Regions from separate parts of the Mesorhizobium sp. 43Arga genome, predicted to be linked through region 3. Evidence: predicted binding sites of a transcription regulator. Region 3 holds the regulator's gene; each other region holds the start of a gene.
The links. Region 3 encodes PhoB, which activates phosphate uptake and scavenging genes when phosphate is short. Its sites were predicted from a motif close to TGTCATNNANCTGTCAT; they were not measured.

Region 1: the regulator PhoB is predicted to act here: its motif matches at 3,753-3,769, upstream of ACWGS8_RS27925 (acid phosphatase).
Region 2: the regulator PhoB is predicted to act here: its motif matches at 2,574-2,590, upstream of ACWGS8_RS19190 (DUF1045 domain-containing protein).

Annotation. Positions count from the first base shown of each region.
Region 1 covers NZ_JBSKBO010000010.1:29,198-36,694, forward strand. Annotated here, with positions in the region: gene ACWGS8_RS27900 (TetR/AcrR family transcriptional regulator) at 1-551, shown strand, start outside; gene ACWGS8_RS27905 (hypothetical protein) at 627-1,097, opposite strand; gene ACWGS8_RS27910 (TIGR01459 family HAD-type hydrolase) at 1,224-2,084, shown strand; gene ACWGS8_RS27915 (bifunctional riboflavin kinase/FAD synthetase) at 2,091-3,071, shown strand; gene ACWGS8_RS27920 (HdeD family acid-resistance protein) at 3,073-3,627, opposite strand; gene ACWGS8_RS27925 (acid phosphatase) at 3,770-5,314, shown strand; gene ACWGS8_RS27930 (hypothetical protein) at 5,332-5,544, shown strand; gene ACWGS8_RS27935 (MipA/OmpV family protein) at 5,675-6,478, shown strand; gene ileS (isoleucine--tRNA ligase) at 6,767-7,497, shown strand, end outside.
Region 2 covers NZ_JBSKBO010000005.1:199,500-206,996, forward strand. Annotated here, with positions in the region: gene phnN (phosphonate metabolism protein/1,5-bisphosphokinase (PRPP-forming) PhnN) at 1-568, opposite strand, end outside; gene ACWGS8_RS19185 (alpha-D-ribose 1-methylphosphonate 5-triphosphate diphosphatase) at 565-1,704, opposite strand; gene ACWGS8_RS19190 (DUF1045 domain-containing protein) at 1,740-2,447, opposite strand; gene iolB (5-deoxy-glucuronate isomerase) at 2,687-3,499, opposite strand; gene ACWGS8_RS19200 (DUF3329 domain-containing protein) at 3,638-3,850, opposite strand; gene iolE (myo-inosose-2 dehydratase) at 3,917-4,834, opposite strand; gene iolD (3D-(3,5/4)-trihydroxycyclohexane-1,2-dione acylhydrolase (decyclizing)) at 4,942-6,792, opposite strand; gene ACWGS8_RS19215 (bifunctional 5-dehydro-2-deoxygluconokinase/5-dehydro-2-deoxyphosphogluconate aldolase) at 6,828-7,497, opposite strand, start outside.
Region 3 covers NZ_JBSKBO010000001.1:407,808-415,304, reverse strand. Annotated here, with positions in the region: gene ACWGS8_RS02035 (ROK family protein) at 125-1,375, shown strand; gene phoB (phosphate regulon transcriptional regulator PhoB) at 1,388-2,077, opposite strand; gene phoU (phosphate signaling complex protein PhoU) at 2,097-2,804, opposite strand; gene pstB (phosphate ABC transporter ATP-binding protein PstB) at 2,830-3,633, opposite strand; gene pstA (phosphate ABC transporter permease PstA) at 3,630-4,481, opposite strand; gene pstC (phosphate ABC transporter permease subunit PstC) at 4,485-5,468, opposite strand; gene pstS (phosphate ABC transporter substrate-binding protein PstS) at 5,536-6,591, opposite strand; gene ACWGS8_RS02000 (PAS domain-containing protein) at 7,125-7,497, opposite strand, start outside.

The DNA.
Region 1 (7,497 bases), on a different contig from region 3:
CGAAGAAGCGCATCACGGAGCAGGCCATTGCTCTTTTCCTCAAGCGCGGCATCGATCAGACAACACTCGACGAAATCGCTGCTGCAGCCGGAATCTCGCGCAGAACCTTCTTCTACTACTTCACGTCAAAGGACGAGATTCTGCTGTCCGTCCTAAGTGGGATTGGTGAGCTGCTGACAGATGCGGTGCGAAACGCTCCTGCAGGCTCGACGCCAATAGGCGCAGTATGGGATGCGGTCGTAAGAGTTTGTGACGCTATTCCAGCCAACGACATGATTGAGCTGGACCAACTGATGCGGACCAGCCCGAGCGTGCAGGCGCGCAAGCAGGCATTCTACGTAGAGCAGGAAGGTGAAATCTACGCAGCGCTCAAAGAGCGGTGGCCGGAGCCCGAACGATCAACAGCATTGCGCACCGTCGCGATGATCTCGGTCGGCGCTCTGCGAGTTGCAGCAGACATCTTCAGCCAGGAGAAGGGCACACGGCCCATGATCGAACTCCTGGAGGAAATATTCGGCAGTGCCGCCAAGGAGATTCGCTCTCATCGATAGCCCGGAATTGCACCCTTACGGCGCCCGCACCGGATCGGATGCCGTGCGCACCGTTAAGCTGATTGAGTCCAGACCCTAGTAGATGGCCTTCGCGCCGGCCAGATCATTGCCGCCGTAAGCCCAGTTGGGTCCCGAATAGCTCTGCGCCGTCACCGATGTCGGCGTGTAATAGGTATTTGCGCCGTCGGTCAGGACGATCAGAACCTTGTCGTTGCCCCTTTCCGTATCCGGCCGGCCTTCGGTGAAGGGAGCGGTGCTGGAAAGGGTCCGCCAGCCCCAGGCCATGCCTTCCGGCACGTTGGTGGCTCCATCGGCAGCCATGGCATCGATCGCCGTCTTGACCGCGCTCGCGCCGGCCGTCGTGGAAACATCGGTCAGCGGTGTGATTGCCGTGGTGCTGCAACTCGTATTGGGGCCGGCATCCATGCCATAGGCCGACGTAACCGTGTTGCCCGGGTCGGCGAAACATTTCGGCATGTAGCGCTGACGTTCCGCGCTGGTGCTGCCGCTTGGCGTGGTGTCGGTACGATAGCCGTTTGAGCGCACAGGGCCGCCTTCGCGTCGATCTCCGGGCGAAAGCTGGTGACAGCTTGGATCGGTTCGGATAATTCGAACCCGCTGCGGCGAACCGTCGGCCGCGGCACTCGCAACGCTCATATTGAAGGAAACGGCATGGGGGATTCGCCTGACATCGTCGGCTCGCTCGAAGACGTCTCAAAAGCCTATTCGGCAATTCTTTGCGATGTCTGGGGCGTGGTGCACAATGGCGAATGGCATTTTCCGGCGGCTGCAGGGGCGCTGGCGAGCGCAAGGGCAGCCGGCATTCCCGTTGTCCTCATCACCAATTCACCCCGCCGCAGCGCCGATGTCGTGGCCCAGATGAGTGTGATCGGTGTTCCGCCGTCAGCCTATGACCGCGTGGTGACCTCGGGCGACGTCACCCGCGACCTGATCGCCGAAGGCCCGCGCAAGATATTCCACATCGGCGCTGACCGCGATCTGACCCTCTATGACGGCCTCGATGTCGACCTGGTCGAGGAATTCGAGGCCGCCGGCGTCGTATGCACAGGGCTGTTCGATGACGAGGTCGAGAAGCCTGAGGATTATACCGACCTTCTGCGCCGCTTGCGTGCCAGGAACCTGCCATTCATCTGCGCCAATCCCGATATCATGGTGGAGCGCGGCGAGCGCATCATCTGGTGCGCCGGCGCCCTGGCGCGCGACTATGCCCGGCTCGGCGGCCGCACGCTGATCGCGGGAAAGCCCTACGCGCCGATCTACGACCTCGCGATGAAGGAGGTCGCGGACGTGCTTGGTCGGCCGGTCGAGCGTTCCGGGGTATTGGCCATCGGCGATGGGATGATGACCGATGTGAAGGGCGCGGCCGACAATGGTTTCGACGTTCTCTATGTCTCCGGCGGCATCCATGCCCGCGACTACGGCAATGCATCCCGGCCGGATCCGGCCAGGCTCGGGCTCTTCCTGGAGCGGCACGGCTATCGTCCCGTGGCTGTCATGGTCAGACTGCAGTAGGTGGCAATGGTAGGCTTCCAGCATCTTTCGGCGACCGCGCCGCTGCCCGCCGATCTGCGCGGCGGCGTTGTCGCGATCGGCAATTTCGATGGCGTCCACCGTGGTCATCAGGCGGTGCTCGAACGGGCGTTGGCCGAGGCCGTGCGGCGTGACGTGCCGGCTCTGGTGCTGAGCTTCGAACCGCACCCGCGAAAGGTGTTCCGGCCCGACATTCCGTTGTTCGTGCTGACGCCGCCGCCGATGAAGGCGCGGCTCTTGTCCTTGCTCGGCTTTGCCGCGCTCGTCGAGCAGCCGTTCACGCGCGACTTCGCCGCGCTGTCGGCGGAAGCCTTCGTCACCGACGTGTTGGAGAGGACGCTCGGCATCACCCACGCCGTCACCGGTTTTGACTTCCATTTCGGCAAGGACCGCCAGGGCGGACCGGCCTATCTGATGGCGGCCGGCGAACGCCATGGCTTTGGCGTCACGCTCGTCGACGCTTTTCGCGACGAGGGCGCCGAGGTGGTTTCGTCGAGTCGGATCCGGGCGTTGCTTTGCGATGGCGAGGTGGCCGAGGCGGCCGGTCTGCTCGGCTATCGCTTCACGGTGGAAAGCGAAGTCGTCGGCGGCCAGCAGCTCGGGCGAGCGCTCGGCTTTCCCACGGCGAATATGAGGCTTCCCGCCGAAGCCACTCTCAAGGAGGGGATCTATGCCGTCCGCTTCCGGCGCGCCGACGGCACGTTGCATGACGGCGTCGCCTCATTCGGCCGCCGCCCGACCGTCGACGACAATGGCGCACCGCTTCTGGAAACCTTTGTCTTCGATTTTTCCGGCGATCTCTACGGCGAGACCTGCGAGGTCTCGTTCTTCGGTTTCCTGCGCAGCGAGATCAAATTCGACGGCCTCGATGCATTGGTGGTGCAGATGAAGCGCGATGAAGCCGAAGCCCGCGCGCTGCTTGCCGGCGTCAAGCCGCTTTCGAAGCTCGACGCGGCCATTGCCTTCTGACTTACCTTTTCAACGCCAGGCCGACCGCGATGAAGGTCCAGCCCTGGAAGATCAGGTCGATCGCCAGGAACAGTCCGAGCACCCACAGGCTGTTGACCGGCCAACCCATGGCGATGATCAGGCCGGCAAGCACGCTGATAAGGCCGGCCACGACGATCCAGCCCCAGCCCTGTTCCGGACGGTGACTGAAACCGACCCAGGCCCGCAGCGCGCCGGAAGCGACCAGCGCAACGGCCAGCAGGAAGGTCAGCGCCGCCGAGGCCAGCAGCGGATTGTCGAAGGCGAAAAATCCGGCGACCGCATAAAGCAGCCCGCTGAGCAGCCAGTAGAAGAAGCGGCCCCAGGTCTTGACCCCGAAAGCATGCATGATCTCGATGATGCCGGCCACCAGCATCAGCCAGCCGACGACATAGACGGAAGCCACTGTGGCGATGAAAAGATTGCCGAAAGCAATGCCGCCGAGGATCAGCAGCACCACGCCCAGACCAACAAACCACCCCCACTTTTCCCGCGTCTGGCCGATCGCGTTCTTCAGTATATCGCCGTGCAAAGTCATGATCCACCTCCCTCCACATCCGGCCGCTCGTCCTGCGGTTGAAGGAAGGTAATCCCAATGGCACTACCCGTCCAGCGCGGTGGCTATTGCAAAGGCGCGCCGAAGCTGGTGTCATCCTGCTTTGCATCAGGGAGGTATGACAATGAAGCGATCCCATGGGCTCGCCCTGTTTTCCTCAACTCTCGCCCTGTTCGCTGCGGCTTCCGCATTCGCAGCGCAGCCCGGCGATCCGCCGGATGGCATCACCAAGATAGAAACGGTGGTCGTCATCTTCGCCGAGAACCGCGCCTTCGATAATCTCTATGGCCATTTTCCCGGCGCCGAAGGCATCGACAAAGCCAGCCAGGAAAGCCTACAGCAGCGCGACCGTGACGGCTCGGTGCTGTCCGAACTACCGCCGGTGTGGGACGGGCTGACCGCCAAGGGCGTCACACCGCCGGTGACGCAGGCGATGACCGAGCATCTTCCAAACGCGCCGTTCACCGTGAACGATGCGAAGGGTTTCAACGTACCGCTCAACGTCACAACGCACGATCTCTGGCATCGCTATTACCAGAACCAGATGCAGATCAACGGCGGCAAGAACGACATGTTCGTTGCCTGGGCCGATTCAGGCGCCATGCCGATGAGCAACTGGAACGCTTCCAAGACCGACATGTGGGCGGTCGCGCAGAAATACGTGCTGGCCGATCATTTCTTCATGGGTGGGTTCGGCGGCTCGTTTTTCAACCACCAATGGCTGATCTGCGCTTGCGCGCCTTACTACGCCGATGCCGACAAGAGCCCGGCCAAACCGTCGATTTCGGTGACGGATGATAGCGGCACAGCGCTGAAGATCGCCGACAATTCGCCGAAATCGGCGCGCGACGGCATTCCGAAATTTGTCTCCGATGGCAATCTGACGCCGGACTTCCACGCGGTGAACACGATGCAGCCGCCTTACCAACCGAGCGGCGCCGATCCGGCGCCTGGCGGCGATCCGCTCCTTGCGGATCCGGCCAAGCCCACCACGCTGCCGCCCCAGACGGAGCCGACCATCGGCGACATGCTCAGCCTCAAGCACATCACCTGGGCATGGTATTCGGGCGCCTGGCAGTACACGCTCGACCACGGCAACAAGTCGCCGGTTCCGAATTTCCAATACCACCACCAACCGTTCAACTATTATGCCAATTACGCGCCGGGCACCGAAGCCAGGCGCGAACATTTGCGCGACGGTGGGCTGGGCGGCGTTAGCTTCGTCCAGGCGATCGACACCGGCGCCCTGCCACAGGTCTCCTTCTACAAACCCCAGGGCAACCTCAACGAGCATTCCGGCTATGCCGACATCGAGGCCGGAGATCGCCATATCGCCGACGTCGTCGCCCATCTGGAGAAAAGTCCGCAATGGCCGCATATGCTGGTCGTCGTCACCTATGACGAGAATGGCGGCATCTGGGATCACGTCGCTCCGCCCAAGGGCGACCGCTGGGGGCCGGGCACACGCGTCCCCGCCATCATCGTTTCGCCCTTCGCCAAGCACGGCTATGTCGATCAGACGCCCTATGACACGACTTCGATCCTGCGCTTCATCACCGAGCGCTTCGAACTGCCGGTGCTGCACGGCATCGTGGTTCGCGACAGGGCCGTCGCCGCGCATGGCGAACCGCCGCTCGGCGATCTTACCGCCGGGCTCGACCTCAATTGAAGGCCCGTAGGAAAACGATGAACGCTGACGGGATCGTCGCCCTTGTCACAGCTGCCGGCATCGAACTTACCGATCGCCGCCGTAACGCCAAGGGCGACGGCTGGTCGCTGAGCTTTGCCAACGGTGCCACGGTGGAGGTGGGTGACGACGGATCGGCGCGCATTGCCGGCAAGGGCAGCAAGACCGTGAGAGGGCTGCTGGACTTGCCGACCGCGCCGCGCCGCACCTGATTCAGCGCGGCCGGACACAAGGTAGGCCGACCCAACTGTTACCAATGTTAAGTCAAATTTTACCGAACTGGCGCCATGGCTTGAGCGATGCCGGGTGTTTGTTCCGGCGTGTTTCGCGTATGGGGTATCGATGCGTATTGTCCGGGCGATCCCGCTGCTTCTGACCGCCTCCTTGCTGGGCGCTTCCGCGGCCGAGGCCGGCGACGGCCCCTTCGGCTGGCTGTCCGGCGACTGGTATCTGACCGTTGGCGCCACGGGCTTGGTCGCGCCGAATTTCGAGGGCGGCAAGAAATACATGCTCAGCGCCCAGCCCATCATCTCCCTGGGCAAGGCCGGTCCCCAGGCTCGCTTCACCTCGCGCAATGACAATATTTCGCTGGCTTTGGTCGACGACGGCGGCGTCCGCGCCGGCCTGACCGGCAAGTTCCTGTTTTCGCGCAGCAGCGACGACGAACTCAAGGGCCTCGATCCGGTGCGCTGGGGCGGCGAAGTCGGCGGCTTCTTCGAATTCTATCCGACGGACTGGATGCGCGCGCGTGCCGAATTGCGGCATGGCATCCGCGCCCATAACGGTTTTGTCGCCGATATCGCCGCTGACGCCTTCTACGACGTGACGCCAACCGTCAGGATTTCGGGCGGCCCGCGCGTGTCCTTTGCTTCGGCGAATTATTTCGACGCCTATTATGGCGTCAATGCGCAAGAGGCCGTTGCCTCGGGCCTGAGACAGTACAATCCCGGTGGCGGCCTGAAATCCGTCGGCCTCGGCGGCGCCGTGACCTGGAAGGTGACCGATCCGATGACCGCCAGCCTGTTTGGCGAATATTCGCGCCTGGAGGGACCAGCGGCCGATTCCAGCCTGGTCAGGGAGCGCGGCGACCGCAACCAGTTCATGGTCGGTGTGTCGACCACCTATCGCTTCGACTTCAAGATGTAGGGCGAATCGAACGAGACGCTTTATTCCTGCGTCCATCTCCGCTAAAAGCCACGCCATGATGAGCTTTTCGCGCCTTTTCGCGATCGCGATACGAATTACTGGCCCGGTGTTCCGGGTGGCCTGAGCGCCGCCGGAACCGCCGGGAGTTTCGCGCGCGCCCTCGCGCTTTTTTCAGAACATCGACGCATATCGCCCAAAAGTGGGTCCGGTTTTGGGAAAACGATATGCGTCAATCAAAGACCTCAACGCCCCGGCTTTGCGCCGACGGGTTACGCAGATGGCAGATCAATGACCGACACTGTTGAAACGATCGACTATTCCAAGACGCTTTATTTACCGCAGACGGATTTCCCGATGCGCGCTGGCTTGCCCGAGAAGGAGCCGGTGCTGGTCAACCGCTGGCAGGACATGGACCTCTACGCCAAGCTGCGCGAGAGTGCCGCCGGCCGCACGAAATATGTGCTGCATGACGGCCCTCCCTACGCCAATGGCAACATCCATATCGGCCATGCGCTGAACAAGATCCTCAAGGACGTCATCACCCGCTCGTTCCAGATGCGCGGCTATGATTCGAACTACGTGCCTGGCTGGGACTGCCATGGCCTGCCGATCGAGTGGAAGATCGAGGAGCAGTACCGCGCCAAGGGCAAGAACAAGGACGAGGTGCCGGTCAATGAGTTCCGCAAGGAATGCCGTGAGTTCGCCGCGCACTGGATCTCCGTGCAGGGTGGCGAGTTCCAGCGGCTTGGCGTCATCGGCGACTTCAAGAATCCCTATACGACGATGGCTTTCCACGCCGAGGCGCGCATCGCCGGCGAATTGTTGAAATTCGCCCTGTCGGGCCAGCTCTATCGCGGCTCGAAGCCGGTGATGTGGAGCGTTGTCGAGCGCACCGCATTGGCCGAGGCCGAGATCGAGTACCAGGATTATGAGTCAGACACGATCTGGGCGAAGTTTCCGGTGGCCAATCTTGTCGTCGCCAATGTCGTGGACGGGCAGCCGGCGGAACTCAATCCGGA
Region 2 (7,497 bases), on a different contig from region 3:
CGCCGGCCACTTCGCGCGGGCCGCTATTGTCGATCCTGGTCACACCGGGCCCGGACAGCGTGACGTTGGCGCTGCGCGCCAGGCGCGCCAGCACTTCGCCACGCGACTCGCGGCTGCGCATCGCCAGCCGTTCGGCCAGCACGTCAGGCGAGGCGGTGATCTCGACGATGGCCAGATTGGCATAGCGCTCGCGCAAGGTGGGAATGATCGCACGCGACACGTTCGCCACCGCGACATGGCCATTGGCGACCGACCAGTCGACATCGGCTGGCAGGCCATAGCGCAAGCCATGCGCTTCCCAGGAAATGGCGAAGGCGCCGTCGGCCTCGGCCTCGACGAAGGCGGCATCGGCCAGCGTGTCGTGATCCTCGCTCGCCGCATCGCTCGGCCGGGTGATGACGCGGCGGACGAACTCCAGCCGAGTCTCATCGGCGAAGAGGGAGCGGGCGTAGCCGATCACCGTGTCCTTGCCGGCGCCGCTCGGCCCCACGACGGCGACAAAGACGCCATGACGGACAGGGAACGTTTCAGCGGACAACTCACGCTCGATCAAGGCCGACACCATCATGCGACCCGGCGCCCTTGCCGCCAGACGGTGCGCACCACCGGAACATGGTCATCGACACGCACGCGCACCAGGTCGGCGCGGCGGCCCTGCTCGATGATGCCGCGGTCGGTCAGGCCAATGGCCTCGGCCGGGTTCTTCGACACCATGGCGACCGCCTGCGGCAGCGAAATGCCTTCGACCACGTCGCCGAGGAAGAAGGCCGACTGGATCAGGCTGAAGGGAATATAGTCCGATGACAAGATGTCGAGCAGGCCGTCGCCGGCCAGCGTGCGCGCCGAGACATTGCCCGAATGCGAAGCGCCGCGCATGACGTTGGGCGCGCCCATCAGGACGCCCAGCCCTGCGGCTTTCGAAGCGCGTGCCGCTTCCTCGGTGGTCGGGAACTCGGCAACGCGCACGCCTTGCTCGATCGCCTCGTCGACATGGCCCGACGTGGCGTCGTCATGGCTGGCGAGCACAATGGCGCGCTCATGGCAGGCAGCTGCGATCACCGCGCGGTTCGGCGCCGAGTAGCGCGCCGATTCCGCCATTCGCTTCTCGCAGAACAGTTTGAAGTCGCGGTCGGTCAGTTTCAGCTTGCGCTGGTAGTAGTAGGCATAGGTTTCGAGATTGACGAACTGACGCTGGCCGGGGGCATGGTCCATCAGCGAGGCCAGCTTGACCCGGTCGTCCTCGTCAAAATTGGCGAAGGCCTGCAGGCAGTCCGGCGCCGAAACCTCGCAGCGCAGATGCAGGAAGTGATCGGCGCGCAAACGATCCTGCGCGACGCTGTCCTCGATCGCGTCGGCCAGCTTGCGGATATCGGCCAAGGTGAGATCGGCGTCTTCGTCCATGCCGACGCGCAAGGCGTCGAGCACGGTGGTGATGCCGGCCGTCGCCACTTGTGCGTCATGGGCAAGCACCGCGGCGATCGGGTTCCAGCGCACCTTCGGCCGTGGCGCGTAATGGCCTTCGAGATGGTCGGTGTGCAGTTCGACCAGCCCGGGAATGACATAGTCGCCGCCCATGTCCTCGCCCGCCCGGCTGCTGCCGGCATCGATGCCGGCGATAAAGCCGTCACGCAGCACCAGCGACCCCTCGACGATTTCGCCGGCAAGCACGATGCGGGCGTTGGAAAGAACGGTCTCGGCGGTCATTTCAGGCAGTCCTTTGATTCTTCGAGCTGGGTTGTTCAGGCGGTTTTCCTTGCCGGGCGGCGTCCCAGCGCGTGCTGCGAAAGCACCATGAATGGCGCACCGGGTTCGGGTTCGACAAACAGCGTCAGCGCATCGACCAGCACCGGCTGCCGCAGTATGTCCGCGAACAGGCTGTCGATTGCTGCGCGCAAACGAGGGCTTTCCTGTGGCCCGGCCCGGCCCGACAGCGTCATGTGGAAGCGGAAGGTCTCAAAGACATAGGGGTAGCCCCACTGGCAGAGATTGCGGAACTCGGCCGGCTTCAGCGAATCCGGGCTGCGGCGCTCGATCTCGGCCTCGGTCAGCGGCGCGCGGAAGCGGTCGAAATCGCGCACCACCTCGTCGGCGAAACGGTTGAGCGGCGGCAGCGGCCCTTCCGGCACCAGCGCGAAGAAGCTGTCGATCTGGCTGACGACGAGACGCGGGATCGTCACAACCGGCGTCGCTTCGGCAAAATGGTCGATTGCGGCGCGCAGCGACGTTTCGGTCTCGTTGGCAGCCAGGCGGAAGGGTGCTTTCAGCGTCGCGTGGAAGCCATAGCGGCGTGCCGAAGCGGTGTGGAAGGCGACTTCCGCCGCCGCCAGATCGGCCACGGCCTCGACCGGTTTCGTTGCCGCGCCGAACGGGTCACGGCCGAGCCAGTTGGCGGCGGTCCGCGCCAGCGGTTCGTCCTGCCGCGGGGTGAAATAGATGGCATAACGCATCGAAAATCCTCGTTAAAGCGCGCGGCGACGCGCGCTTTACGTCTTCATTTGGTGCATGTCGTCGCCCCAAAACCGCTACACACCTTTGGGCGACATGCACTAGCCCCGCTGCCATAGGTGATTTCCATGACGGATTGACGAAGCTTTGAAGGGTTTTCGAAGGCAAATCGACCCAGTAGGTCCTTAGCCGACGATTTTTCCGAGCTGGACCAACAAGTTCAGCCGGAAACGCAAAACGGTCAGGCCTTCATCAACCATTCGTGCTCGGGCGCATTGTGGAATTTCCACGTCCGCTTCGGCCCGGCCATGACGTTGAGATAATAGAGATCGTAGCCATGGCAGGCGGCACAGGGGTGATAACCCCTAGGCACCAGCACCACATCGCCATCCTCGATCGCCATGGCTTCGTCCAGCGCGCGATGGCCATTCGTGTCGGCATCGGTGTAGACGCGCTGGAAGGCAAAGCCCTGCGGCGGGTTGAGGCGATGGTAATAGGTCTCCTCGAGATAGGATTCGGCCGGCAGATTGTCCTGGTCATGCTTGTGCGGCGGATAGCTCGATGTGTGGCCGCCCGGCGTGATGACCTCGACCACCAGCAACGAGTCGGCCGGCTTGCCTTCCGGCAGGATGTTGGTGACGTAGCGCGTGTTGGTGCCCTTGCCGCGCACCTCTTGCCCGAGATCGTCCGGCCGGATCACACGAACCGGCAGGCCGCCGCCGAGGCCGGGCGCCGAGCAGACCGCGAGCTCCAGATCCGTGTCAGCTGTCACCGACCAGTCCGATCCCTCGGGCACATAGACCGACCACGGCTTGCCCTCGAAGGGCGACATGCGCGCGCCGAGCAGGCCGAGATCCTTGCCACCGGCTTTCGCCGTGCCCTTGCCGGTGACGAAGACCAGGCAGACTTCGCGGTCTTGCGTCTTCCCCGAGGCGCTTTCGCCGGGTTGCAGCCGATGCAGGTCGAAACCGACATAGGTCCAGCCGGCGCTTTTCGGCGTCACATGGGCAACGCGGCCATGGCCCTTGTCGGCTTTGACGAGCAGTTTCGACATTGTGTCTCTCCTATCGCAAATCTTCGAGATTGGCCTGCTCCGCCCCAGGATGACGAAGCGAGAGGCGTTTCAGCTAGTTTCCAACGCATGCAATCCGTCATGTGCGCAGTGCCGACCCGGTCTGCGCCATGGACTGCTTTATTCCTTTGGTTCGACCGGCGGCTTCGCCTCATCAACCGGCTTGTACAGATAAAAAAACTGCCAGACGGCATAGCCGGCGAAGCCGAGCGCGATGGTGCCCCAGAATGGCGTGCCGGTGGTGAACTCGATGATCGACCAGATGACACAGATCGCGACGACGGCGATACGCCGCCACAACGGGCGGAAGAAGGGGTGCTCGGAATCTTTCATCGGGCCAATCTACAGCAACCTGCCCCGCCGTGAACCCGTCGCGTCAGGCATAGGGAAGCCCTAGCCTTACGCATTCGGAAAACCCTGGGTTTCGACCGTGTAGCCGGCTGATGTCATCACTCGCATCAATTCCTTGTGGCCGACCTGGGCCATCTTGAGCGGCGGGTTCTTCTTCGGGTCCTGCTCGGCCTCGACCACGAACCAGCCTTCATAGCCATGATCGGCGAAGCGCTGCACGATGGCGCCGAAGTCGAGCGAGCCGTCGCCGGGCACGGTGAAGGCGCCGAGCGCCACGGCGTCGAGGAAAGACTGTTTCGTGCGGTCGAGCTTGTCGATCACATCCATGCGCACATCCTTCACATGCACATGGCTGATGCGCTTGTGGTGGTTATCGATGGCGCGCAGCACATCGCCGCCGGCAAAGGCCAGATGTCCGGCATCGAGCAGCAGCGGAATGCCTTCGCCGGAATGGCGCATGAAGGCATCGAGCTCCGGTTCGGTCTCGACCACCGCCGCCATGTGATGGTGGTAGGACAGCGGCATGCCTTGTTCGGCGCACCATTCGCCGAATTCGGTCAGGCGCCTTGCATAGGCCTTCATCTCATCCCCGGTGAGTTTCGGCTTGGTGGCCAGCGGTTTCGAGCGGTCGCCCTGGATCGAGCGGCCGACCTCGCCATAGACGATGCAAGGCGCGTTGACCGCCTTGAACAGCTCGATCATCGGCTGGATGCGATCCTTGTTCTTGCTCATCTCCTCATCGACCAGCGTGCCGGAAAACCAGCCGCCGCACAGTGTCACGTCGGCGGCCTTGAGGATCGGCAGCATGACAGCGGGATCGTTGGGGAAACGCCGCCCCATCTCCATGCCGGTGAAACCGGCCGAACGCGACTGGCGCAGACATTCCTCCAGCGACACGTCATCGCTCAGTTCCGCAAGATCGTCGTTCCACCACGCAATGGGGGACATGCCCAGTTTGGCTTTCAAGTCGTCACTCCAGATTAGAACAGTTCATTCTTGGGCCGCCGGCGCCGCCCATCATCCGCCTCCCGGCACCTTCTCCCCGTATAGTGACGGGGAGAAGGGAGCTAGCATCAATCGCCGACGCTCTGCATCTGGCGCTTTTCGTCATAGGCCTTGCGCGCCGCGTTGACCTGCGGCCGCGCGGAGACTTCCGGCACCGCCACATCCCACCAGTGGCCACCGGCATCGGTGGATACCAGCGGGTCGGTATCGATGACCAGCACGGTGGTGCGGTCGTTCTTTTTTGCCTTCTGCAGCGCGTTTTCCAGCCCGGCGATCGACGGCACCTTCTCGGCAATCGCGCCCATGCTCGCCGCATGCCCGGCGAAGTCGATGTCGGGCAGGATTTCGTGGCGCGAATCCTTCAGGAGATTGTTGAAGTTGGCGCCGCCGGTTGCCATCTGCAGCCGGTTGATGCAGCCATAGCCACGGTTGTCGAGCAGCACGATGGTCAGCTTGAGGCCAAGCATCACCGAGGTGGCGATCTCGGAATTCAGCATCAGATAGGAGCCGTCGCCGATCATGACGACAATCTCCTCGTCCGGTTTTGCCATCTTGGTGCCGAGCCCCCCGGCAATCTCGTAGCCCATGGTCGAGAAGCCGTATTCGGCGTGGTAGGAGCCGGGCGCTCCGGCCTGCCAAAGCTTGTGCAATTCGCCGGGCAGACCGCCTGCTGCATGCAACAGCGTCACGCCGGAGCCCATGGCGCGTTGCACGGCGCCGATCACCTGCGCGTCGGACGGGAAGGCTGCATTGGTCGAGGCCGTCACCTTGGCCGCGTCGGCCTGCCAGGCCTTCTTGCCGGTGGCCGCATCGTCGGTCCAGGCGGCAGGCGCCTTCCAGCCCTTCAGCGCCGCGCCAAGTTCTGTGAGCCCCTCAGCCGCGTCGGCGACCAGCGGCAGCGCCCGGTGCTTGCCGGCATCGAAGGGCTGGACGTTGAGCCCGATGATGGTCTTGCCGGAATTCTTGAACAGCGCCCACGAGCCGGTGGTGAAATCCTGTAGCCGCGTGCCGATGGCGAGCACGACATCGGCTTCTTCCGCCAGCCGATTGGCCGCCGAGGTCCCGGTGACGCCGACCGCCGCCATGTTGAGCGCATGATCGTCCGGCAGCGAGGATTTGCCGCCTTGCGTCTCGCAGACCGGAATGCCGGCGCTTTCGACGAATTTGGCCAGCGCGGCGGAGGCCTGCGAATAGAGAACGCCGCCGCCGGCGATCACCAGCGGCTTCTTCGCGCCCTTGAGCGCCGCCACAGCGGCGGCAAGCTCGTGGCGGTCCGGGCGCGGCCGGCGCTGGGGCCAGACCCGTTCGGCGAAAAAGCTCTCGGGATAGTCATAGGCCTCGGCCTGCACATCCTGGCAGAGCGACAGCGTCACCGGGCCGCAATCGGCTGGATCGGTCAGCACCTGCATGGCGCGATTGAGCGCCGGGATGATCTGCTCCGGCCGCGTGATGCGGTCGAAATAGCGCGACACCGGACGGAAGCAGTCATTGACCGTCGCCGTACCATCGGAAAAATCCTCGGCCTGCTGCAGCACCGGATCGGGGATGCGGTTGGCGAAGACGTCGCCGGGCAAAAACAGGACAGGCAACCTGTTTACATGGGCAAGCGCCGCCGCCGTCACCATGTTGAGCGCGCCGGGGCCGATCGACGAGGTCGCGGCCATGAAACGGCGGCGGAAATTGGCCTTGGCGTAAGCGATCGCCGCATGCGCCATCGCCTGTTCGTTGTGAGCGCGGAAGGTCGGCAGTTCGTCGCGCACCTGGTAGAGCGCCTCGCCGATACCAGCGACATTGCCGTGGCCGAAGATCGCCCAGACGCCACCGAAGATCGGCACTCGTCTGCCGTCGATCTCGGTCATCTGGCGAGACAGGAAGCGGGTCAGCGCCTGCGCCATCGTCAGGCGGATTGTCTTGCTCATGATGGTTTCCTCCGCGGTCCTTTTGTCGCGCCTTCTTATGCCGCCTTGCGGCCGCGCGCGGCAAGCCACGCCTCGGTCAACTGTTCGAAGCGCGACGCCATGTCGGCGACGGCATCGTCATCCGACATCCTGCCGGCCAGCCACGCCTCGGCCGCATGCACGAAGATGGTGCGGCCGACGGCAAAGCCCTTGACGATCGGCGCCTTGGCGGTGGCGGCAAACGCCGCTTCCAGCTCATCCTGCGGCGCTTCCAGGCCAAGCAGCACGATGCCACGGCACCACGGATCGTGCTTCAGGATGACCGCTTCGATCCTGGTCCAGGCACCCGCTGAAGCCTGCGGTTCGAGTTTCCACCAATCCGGCTTGATGCCGAGCGCATAGAGCTCCTCCAGTGCGCGCGGAATGGTTGTGTCGTCGAGCTTGCCGTGCTTGCCGGCGATGATCTCGATGAGCAGTTCCCGACCGACCTTCCGCGCCGCCTCGAACAGCGCGCGCAATTTCTGCTGCTGTTCTTCCTTCAAGGCCGCCGGATCGTCGGGATGGTAGAAGCACAGGCACTTGATGCAATGGTCGACCGGCCATTCCACCAGCTGGGAGCCGATGTCCTGCGAGAATTCGAAGCGCAGCGGCCGCGAGCCCGGCAGTTCGACGGGGCGTCCGAGCCAGGCGAAGGAATGCCTGGCGAATTCGAACATCGCCTCGCGG
Region 3 (7,497 bases):
TTTTTCGAGCCTCGGAATAAATAAATGACAGGACTGGCCGCTTCTGCCAGTATTTGATCGTGTCGCCGGCAGCGTTCGAGGGAGGACCGGAAGAACCGCGGCGATCGGGAGGATGTGAAAAAGCATGTCGGTCGGAATCCGCCACGACGATCTGCGCCGGCGCAACCGCGCCATGGTGATTGCGGCCGTGCGCCGGGCCGGCCGGCCCTCGCGCACCGAGATCGCCGCGACCACCGGCCTCAGCCATTCGACCATATCGGCCATTTCCTCCGACCTGATCGGCGAAGGCATCCTGGCCGAGGGCAGGCCCAGCGAGGCCGGCGCGCTGAAGCGCGGCAGGCCGCAGGTCGGCCTCGGCCTCAACCCCGAGGCCGCGACTGTGATGACCGTGGTGCTGTCGCTGAATTTCCTGTCGGTCGCCGTCATCGACTATGCCGGCCAGGTGATATCGGAAGAACAGCGCCGGTTGGACACGTTGACCATGTCGCGCGAGGCGCTGATCGGCGAATGCGTGGCCATCGTAAGGCGGCGTCTCGAGGATCCCGACATCGATGTGCGCAGCGTCGCCCGTATCGCGCTGGCGATCCAGGGCATCACCGACACCAAGGCCCGGGCAATGCTCTGGTCGCCGATCACCCCGCAGACCGACATCGCCTTCGCCGACATACTCGAAGCCGAGTTCGGCATCCCCGCCACCATGGAAAACGACTGCAATATGATGGCGGTGGCGCTGCGCTGGCGCGATCCCGAGCGCTATCGCGACGACTTCATCGCCATCCTGCTTTCGCACGGTATCGGCATGGGGCTGGTGCTGAAGGGCGAGCTGTTCACCGGCACCCATTCCTCGGGCGGCGAGTTCGGCCATATGATCCATCGGCCCGGCGGCGCGCTCTGCCGCTGCGGGCGGCGTGGCTGCGTCGAGGCCTATGCCGGCAACTATGCCATCTGGCGCAACGCCAGGCAGCTCAGCGAGGACACCGAGCCGGTTGCCGATGTCAGCGACGCGCAGATGCGGGCGCTCGCCGCGACGGCACGCGAACGCGACGGGCCTGAGCGCGAAGCCTATCGCAAGGCCGGGGAGGCACTCGGCTACGGCCTCGGCAGCCTGTTTGCGCTGATCGATCCCGCGCCCGTGGCCATGGTCGGCGTCAGCGCCGCCGCCTTCGACCTGATCGAGCCGGCGTTGCGCGAGGCCATTGCCCAGACCGCCGGCGGCCAGCATTCGGAGTCGATCTCCTTCGACACCGAGCCGAACGAACTGCCGCTGATCCGCGAAGGCTGCGCCATGCGCGCCCTGACCTTCGTCGACCAGGAGATTTTCGCGCCGGGCGTGCAAACGAAAGCAGGCCTTGCCGCGAAGAAAAACGTCGCCTGAGTCAGGTCGTGCTCAATCCTCGCGGATCGCGTAGCCCGCCCCACGAATGGTGCGGATGACGTCGGGCATGCGGCCATTGTTGACCGCCTTGCGCAGCCGGCCGACATGCACGTCCACGGTGCGCTCGTCGATATAGATCGTCTCGCCCCAGACATTGTCGAGCAGCTGGCTGCGTGAGAACACGCGGCCGGGATGCCGCATCATGAATTCGAGCAGGCGGAATTCGGTCGGCCCTAGCCGGATCTCGCTCTTCTTGCGATAGACCCGGTGCGATTCACGGTCGAGCACGATATCGCCGACCTTGAGCACGCTGGACAGCACTTCCGGCTTGGCGCGGCGCAGCAGCGCCTTGACGCGAGCCATGAATTCCGGCGTCGAGAACGGCTTGACCAGATAGTCGTCGGCGCCGGTGGAGAGCCCACGTACCCGGTCGCTTTCTTCGCCCCGCGCGGTCAGCATGATGATCGGCAGCCGCTCGGTCTCGGGCCGCATTCGTAGGCGCCGGCAGAGCTCGATGCCGGACACCGCCGGCACCATCCAGTCGAGCACCAGGAGATCGGGCACGTTCTCCTGCAGGCGGATTTCGGCTTCGTCGCCGCGAGTCACCACCTCGACCTGATAACCCTCCGATTCCAGATTGTAGCGGAGGAGCACACCCAGCGGCTCCTCGTCCTCCACCACCATGATGCGTGGTGCGATCATCGATTGGTTACCCCTGAGCTCAGGCCACCGGCGCCGACATCGCCGTCTCGTCCTGTTTTGGACGGTTGGCGGGCAGTTGCGTGCCGGTCAGGACATAGTACGCATTCTCGGCGATGTTGGTCACGTGGTCGCCGATGCGTTCGAGATTCTTGGCGCAGAACAACAGATGCGTACAGGCCGTGATGTTGCGCGGATCTTCCATCATATAGGTCAGCAGTTCGCGGAAGACGGAGGTGTATTTGACGTCGATCCGCTCGTCGTCGGCACGCAGCTTCGCCAGGGCCGCGGCATCACGCGCCGCATACTCCTCGATCACCCCCTGCACCTGGATCAGCACCAGCTGGGCCATGGCGTCGATGGAATGCGACAGGTCGCGCGGCGTGGCGCTGAGGCCGACAGTGCCGACCCGCTTGGCGATGTTCTTGGCAAGGTCGCCAATGCGTTCAAGGTCGCCGGCCATGCGGATCGAGCCTACGACATGGCGCAGGTCGTCGGCCATCGGCTGGCGCTTGGCGATCAGCGTGATGGCGCGGTCGTCGAGTTCGCGCTGGCGCGCATCCATGATGGCATCGTCGGAGACGACGCGCTGAGCGAGAGCATTGTCGGAGTTCAGAAGCGCCTTGGTGGCGCCGCCGACCATCGAACCGGCAAGGTCGCCCATGTCGCTGATCAGCCTGCTGATCTGTCCGAGATCCTCGTCGAAGGCTGCGACTGTGTGTTCGGCCATGATCCTGGTCCTCGTATGCGTGCGATCAGCCGAAGCGGCCAGTGATGTAGTCTTGCGTGCGCTTCTCGCGAGGCGACGTGAAAATCTTTTCGGTGCGGTCGAATTCGACCAGTTCGCCCAGATACATGAAGGCCGTCTGCTTCGAGACGCGCGCCGCCTGCTGCATGTTGTGGGTGACGATGACGATCGTGTAGTCGGCCTGCAGCTCGTCGATCAGTTCCTCGATCTTGGCGGTCGACAGCGGATCGAGCGCCGAGGCCGGCTCGTCGAGCAGGATGACCTCCGGCTTCACCGCCACGGTGCGGGCGATGCACAGCCGCTGCTGCTGGCCGCCCGACAGGCTGAGGCCGCTGGCATTGAGCTTGTCCTTGACCTCGGTCCACAGTGCTGCGCGCTTCAGCGCCTGCTCGACACGGCCGTCCATCTCGGCCTTGCTGATCTTCTCGTAGAGCCTGACGCCGAAAGCGATGTTTTCGTAGATCGACATCGGGAATGGCGTCGGCTTCTGGAACACCATGCCGATCTTGGTGCGCAGCAGGTTGAGGTCCTGCGAACGGTCGAGAACGTTCTGGCCGTCGAGCAGCACCTGGCCCTCGGCGGTCTGTTTGGGATAGAGCTCGTAGATGCGGTTGAAGACGCGCAGCAGCGTCGACTTTCCGCAACCCGACGGGCCGATGAAGGCGGTGACGCTGCGCTCGGGCAGCGACAGCGTGATATCCTTCAGCGCCTTCGACTGGCCGTAGTAGAAGTTGAGGTTCTTGACCTCGATCTTGGCCTTGGTCACCGCCTCGGCGGCGATCGTCATGTCTGGAGACAACATCTGGCTCATTTGTCCTCTCTGCGTCCGGTCAGGCTGCGCGCAAAGATGCTGAGCGCGAGAACCGTCAATGTGATGATGAGTGCGCCGGTCCAGGCCAGCTGCTGCCATTCCTCATAGGGACTGAGAGCGAACTGGAAGATGGTGACAGGCAGGCTGGCCATCGGCGCGTTGAGATTGCTCGACCAGAACTGGTTGTTCAGCGCCGTGAAAAGAAGCGGTGCCGTTTCGCCGGAAATACGGGCGATGGCCAGCAATATGCCGGTCACGATACCCGAAAGCGCGGCGCGATAGGCCACCGAGCGGATGACCACCCAGCGCGGCGCGCCGATTGCGGTGCCGGCTTCGCGCAAGGCATTCGGCACCAGATTGAGCATGTCCTCGGTGGTGCGCACGACGACGGGGATGACCAGGATGGCAAGTGCCACGGCACCGGCGATCGCTGAGAAATGCCCCATCGGCCGCACCATCAGCTCATAGACGAACAGGCCGATGATGATCGACGGCGCCGACAGCAAGATGTCGTTGATGAAACGTACTACGGTGGTGAGCTTCGAGAAGCGGCCATATTCGGCCATGTAGGTGCCGGCCAGCACGCCGATCGGCGTGCCGACGATGATGCCGATGATGGTCATCACAATGCTGCCGTAGATGGCGTTGAGCAGGCCGCCGGCGTCGCCGGGTGGCGGCGTCATTTCGGTGAAGACCGAGAGCGAGACGCCCGACAGGCCCTTGTAGAGCAGGGCGCCAAGGATCAGCGCCAGCCAGGCAAGGCCGATGCCGGCGGCGATGACGCACAGCGTCATCATCACGCCGTTCCTACGCTTGCGGCTCTGGTGAAGCGATGCGGCTGTCGACATCGGTCAGGCTCCCGTGCGGGCATCGATGCGCATCAGCATGTAGCGGGCGATGGCAAGGATCAGGAAGGTGATAACGAACAGGATCAGGCCGAGCGCGACCAGCGAGGACGTGTAGAGATCGCCAACGGCTTCGGTGAATTCGTTGGCGATGGTCGCCGAGATGGTCGTTGCCGGCGCAAACAGCGACGTCGAGATGCGGTGCGCGTTGCCGATGACGAAGGTGACCGCCATCGTTTCACCGAGCGCGCGACCGAGAGCGAGCATGACGCCGCCCATGATGCCGATGCGGGTGTAGGGAATGACGACGCGGCGCGTGACCTCCCAGGTCGTGCAGCCGATGCCGTAGGCCGATTCCTTCAGCACCGACGGCACCGTATCGAAGACGTCCTTGGTGATCGAGGTGATGAAGGGCAGGATCATGATCGCCAGGATCATCGCCGAGGTCAGCAGGCCGATGCCGTAGGGAGGGCCGGCGAACAGGCCGTTGAGGCCCGGAACGCCGTGGAACATGCTGATGATGAGGGGCTGCACCGTCGTCTGCAGGAAGGGCGCCAGCACGAACAGGCCCCAGATGCCGTAGATGATCGAAGGGATGCCGGCCAGCAATTCAACCGCCATGCCTATCGGGCGCCGCAGCGGGCGCGGGCAAAGTTCGGTGAGGAAGATGGCGATGCCGATGCCGAGCGGCACGGCAATCAGGATGGCGATGGCCGAGGTGATGATGGTGCCGTAAATCGGCGCCAGGGCACCGAACTTCTCCGTCACCGGGTTCCAGCTTTCGCTGGTCAGGAAGGAAAAGCCGAAGGTCGACAGGGCTTGCCAGGAACCGGCTACCAGCGAGATCGCTACGCCACCGAGCAGGACCAGCACCAATATGGCAGCGGCGCGGGTCAGTCCGTGGAAGATCGAATCGGTCAGCGCGAACCGTCGAACGGTGGCGTCGCGCGAACCTCTGACGGCTGGCAAGGCTTCCTGGACAGCGCTCATGTCAAGCTCGGCTCTTTCAGTTGATGAGAAAAGGAGCGCCGCGGGTGCGGCGCTCCTTCGCAGGATGTTACTCGCCGGCGTAGACGGGCTTGCCGCCAGCCTGGATGTCGGCCTTCCACGAAGCCTTGATCAGGTCGACGACGCTGTCGGGGATCGAGACGTAGTCAAGCGCCTTGGCGGTTTCCTTGCCGTCCTTGTAGGCCCAGGCGAAGAACTTCAGGGCTTCGCCGGTGGCAGCGGCATCATCCGGAGCCTTGTGGATCAGGACCCAGGTCGAGGCAGCGATCGGCCAGGTGGTGTCACCGGGCTCGTTGGTGATGATGACGTTGAAGTTCTTGGCAGTCTTGAAGTCGGCATTCGAAGCGGCAGCGCCGAAGGATTCGAGCGACGGCTCGACGACCTTGCCGGCTGCATTCAGCATCTTGGAGTAGGACAGGTTGTTCTGCTTGGCATAGGCGTATTCGACGTAGCCGATGCCGCCATCCGTCTGCTTGACGGTGTTGGCAACGCCTTCGCTGCCCTTGGCGCCGACGCCCGTCGGCCATTCGACGGCGGTGTCCGAACCGACCTTGTCCTTCCAGTCGGGCGAAAGCTTCACCAGATAGTTGGTGAAGTTGAAGGTGGTGCCCGAGCCGTCCGAACGATGCACGACGGCGATCGCGGTCGAAGGCAGGGTGAGGCCGGGGTTCAGGGCCTTGATCGCGGCATCGTCCCAGGTGGTGATGGCGCCGAGATAGATCTGGGCGAGCGTCTTGCCATCGAGGACGAGTTCGCCCGGCTTGACGCCGGTGAGGTTGACGATCGGCACGATGCCGCCCATCACCATCGGGAACTGCACGAGGCCGTTCTTTTCCAGATCGGCATCGGACATCGGCTTGTCTGTGGCGCCGAAGGTCACGGTCTTGGCGATGACCTGCTTGATGCCGCCGCCCGAACCGATCGACTGGTAGTTGAGGCCGACGCCGGTGTCCTTCTTGTAGGTGTCGGCCCACTTGGCGAACACCGGATAGATGAAGGTGGAGCCAGCGCCGGAAAGGTCAGCTGCGATGGCTGCGGAAAGGGTGAAGGTAGACGCTGTAGCCATTGCGATCGCAACGGCCGCCGAGCGGATGAAATGTCTCATGTGGCCTGCTCCTGTTCGGAAGATGGTCTCTCGGCGCCATTCCTAACCAGCGCCCGCTGAGGCCAATAGACTTCGATTATTACAGTCGCATGACAGTTTCGTGTCAGCCCGGTAACGCGTCGCCGGCGTTGGAAAAGGCGGTGGCGTCGGGTGGCCGTGGCCTGACCCGAGTTTCACCCCGGAATCAGGGGCTTGAGCCATCCGCGGGCTGGAGCCGCCGCCGGATTTCGACGGGGCTTTCTCGGATGAAGAAAATCCGGACGGGAGCGCGTTGCTCAAGGCCAGAGCGTGTCGTGGCCGGGCCATCGCCAAAAACAGGTCCGTTGGGGTAGGTTGACGCTGTTTCTTGCCGGCGGTCGCTGCTCCCGCCCGTAACTGCAAGGGCGGAATTCGATTTTGCCATTGTCCCGGCTCGGCGCCGCCTTTGGTATGGTGCGATCGCACCATAGGCATTGCACGCAGGGGTAGCGGCATGATCCGCGATTGATTCCCTCGGCTTGCCCCTTCGGGCCCTGGAATCGGGCGCAGCGCAGCTATCCCGCGTTACGCTGGAGCTGGCGGCCGGCGCCGACCCAGCGCTCGACTTTCTCCAGCAGGGCCCTGGGGCTGATCGGCTTGGGCAGATAGTCGTCCATGCCCGCCTCCAGGCAGCGTTCGCGGTCGCCTTTGAGCGCATGCGCGGTCACGCCGACGATCGGCACATGCGTGCCGGTTTCCTGCTCCAGCTGGCGGATCGCGGCGGTCGCCTCGAGCCCGCTCATTTCCGGCATCGAAACATCCATCAGGATCATGCACGGATTGAGCTTGCCGAAAGCCTCGAGCGCCTTGCGGCCGTTGCCGACGATCTCGAAACCGTAGCCTGTCTCGCCAAGGATCTGGGTGAAGACCATCTGGTTCACCTCATTG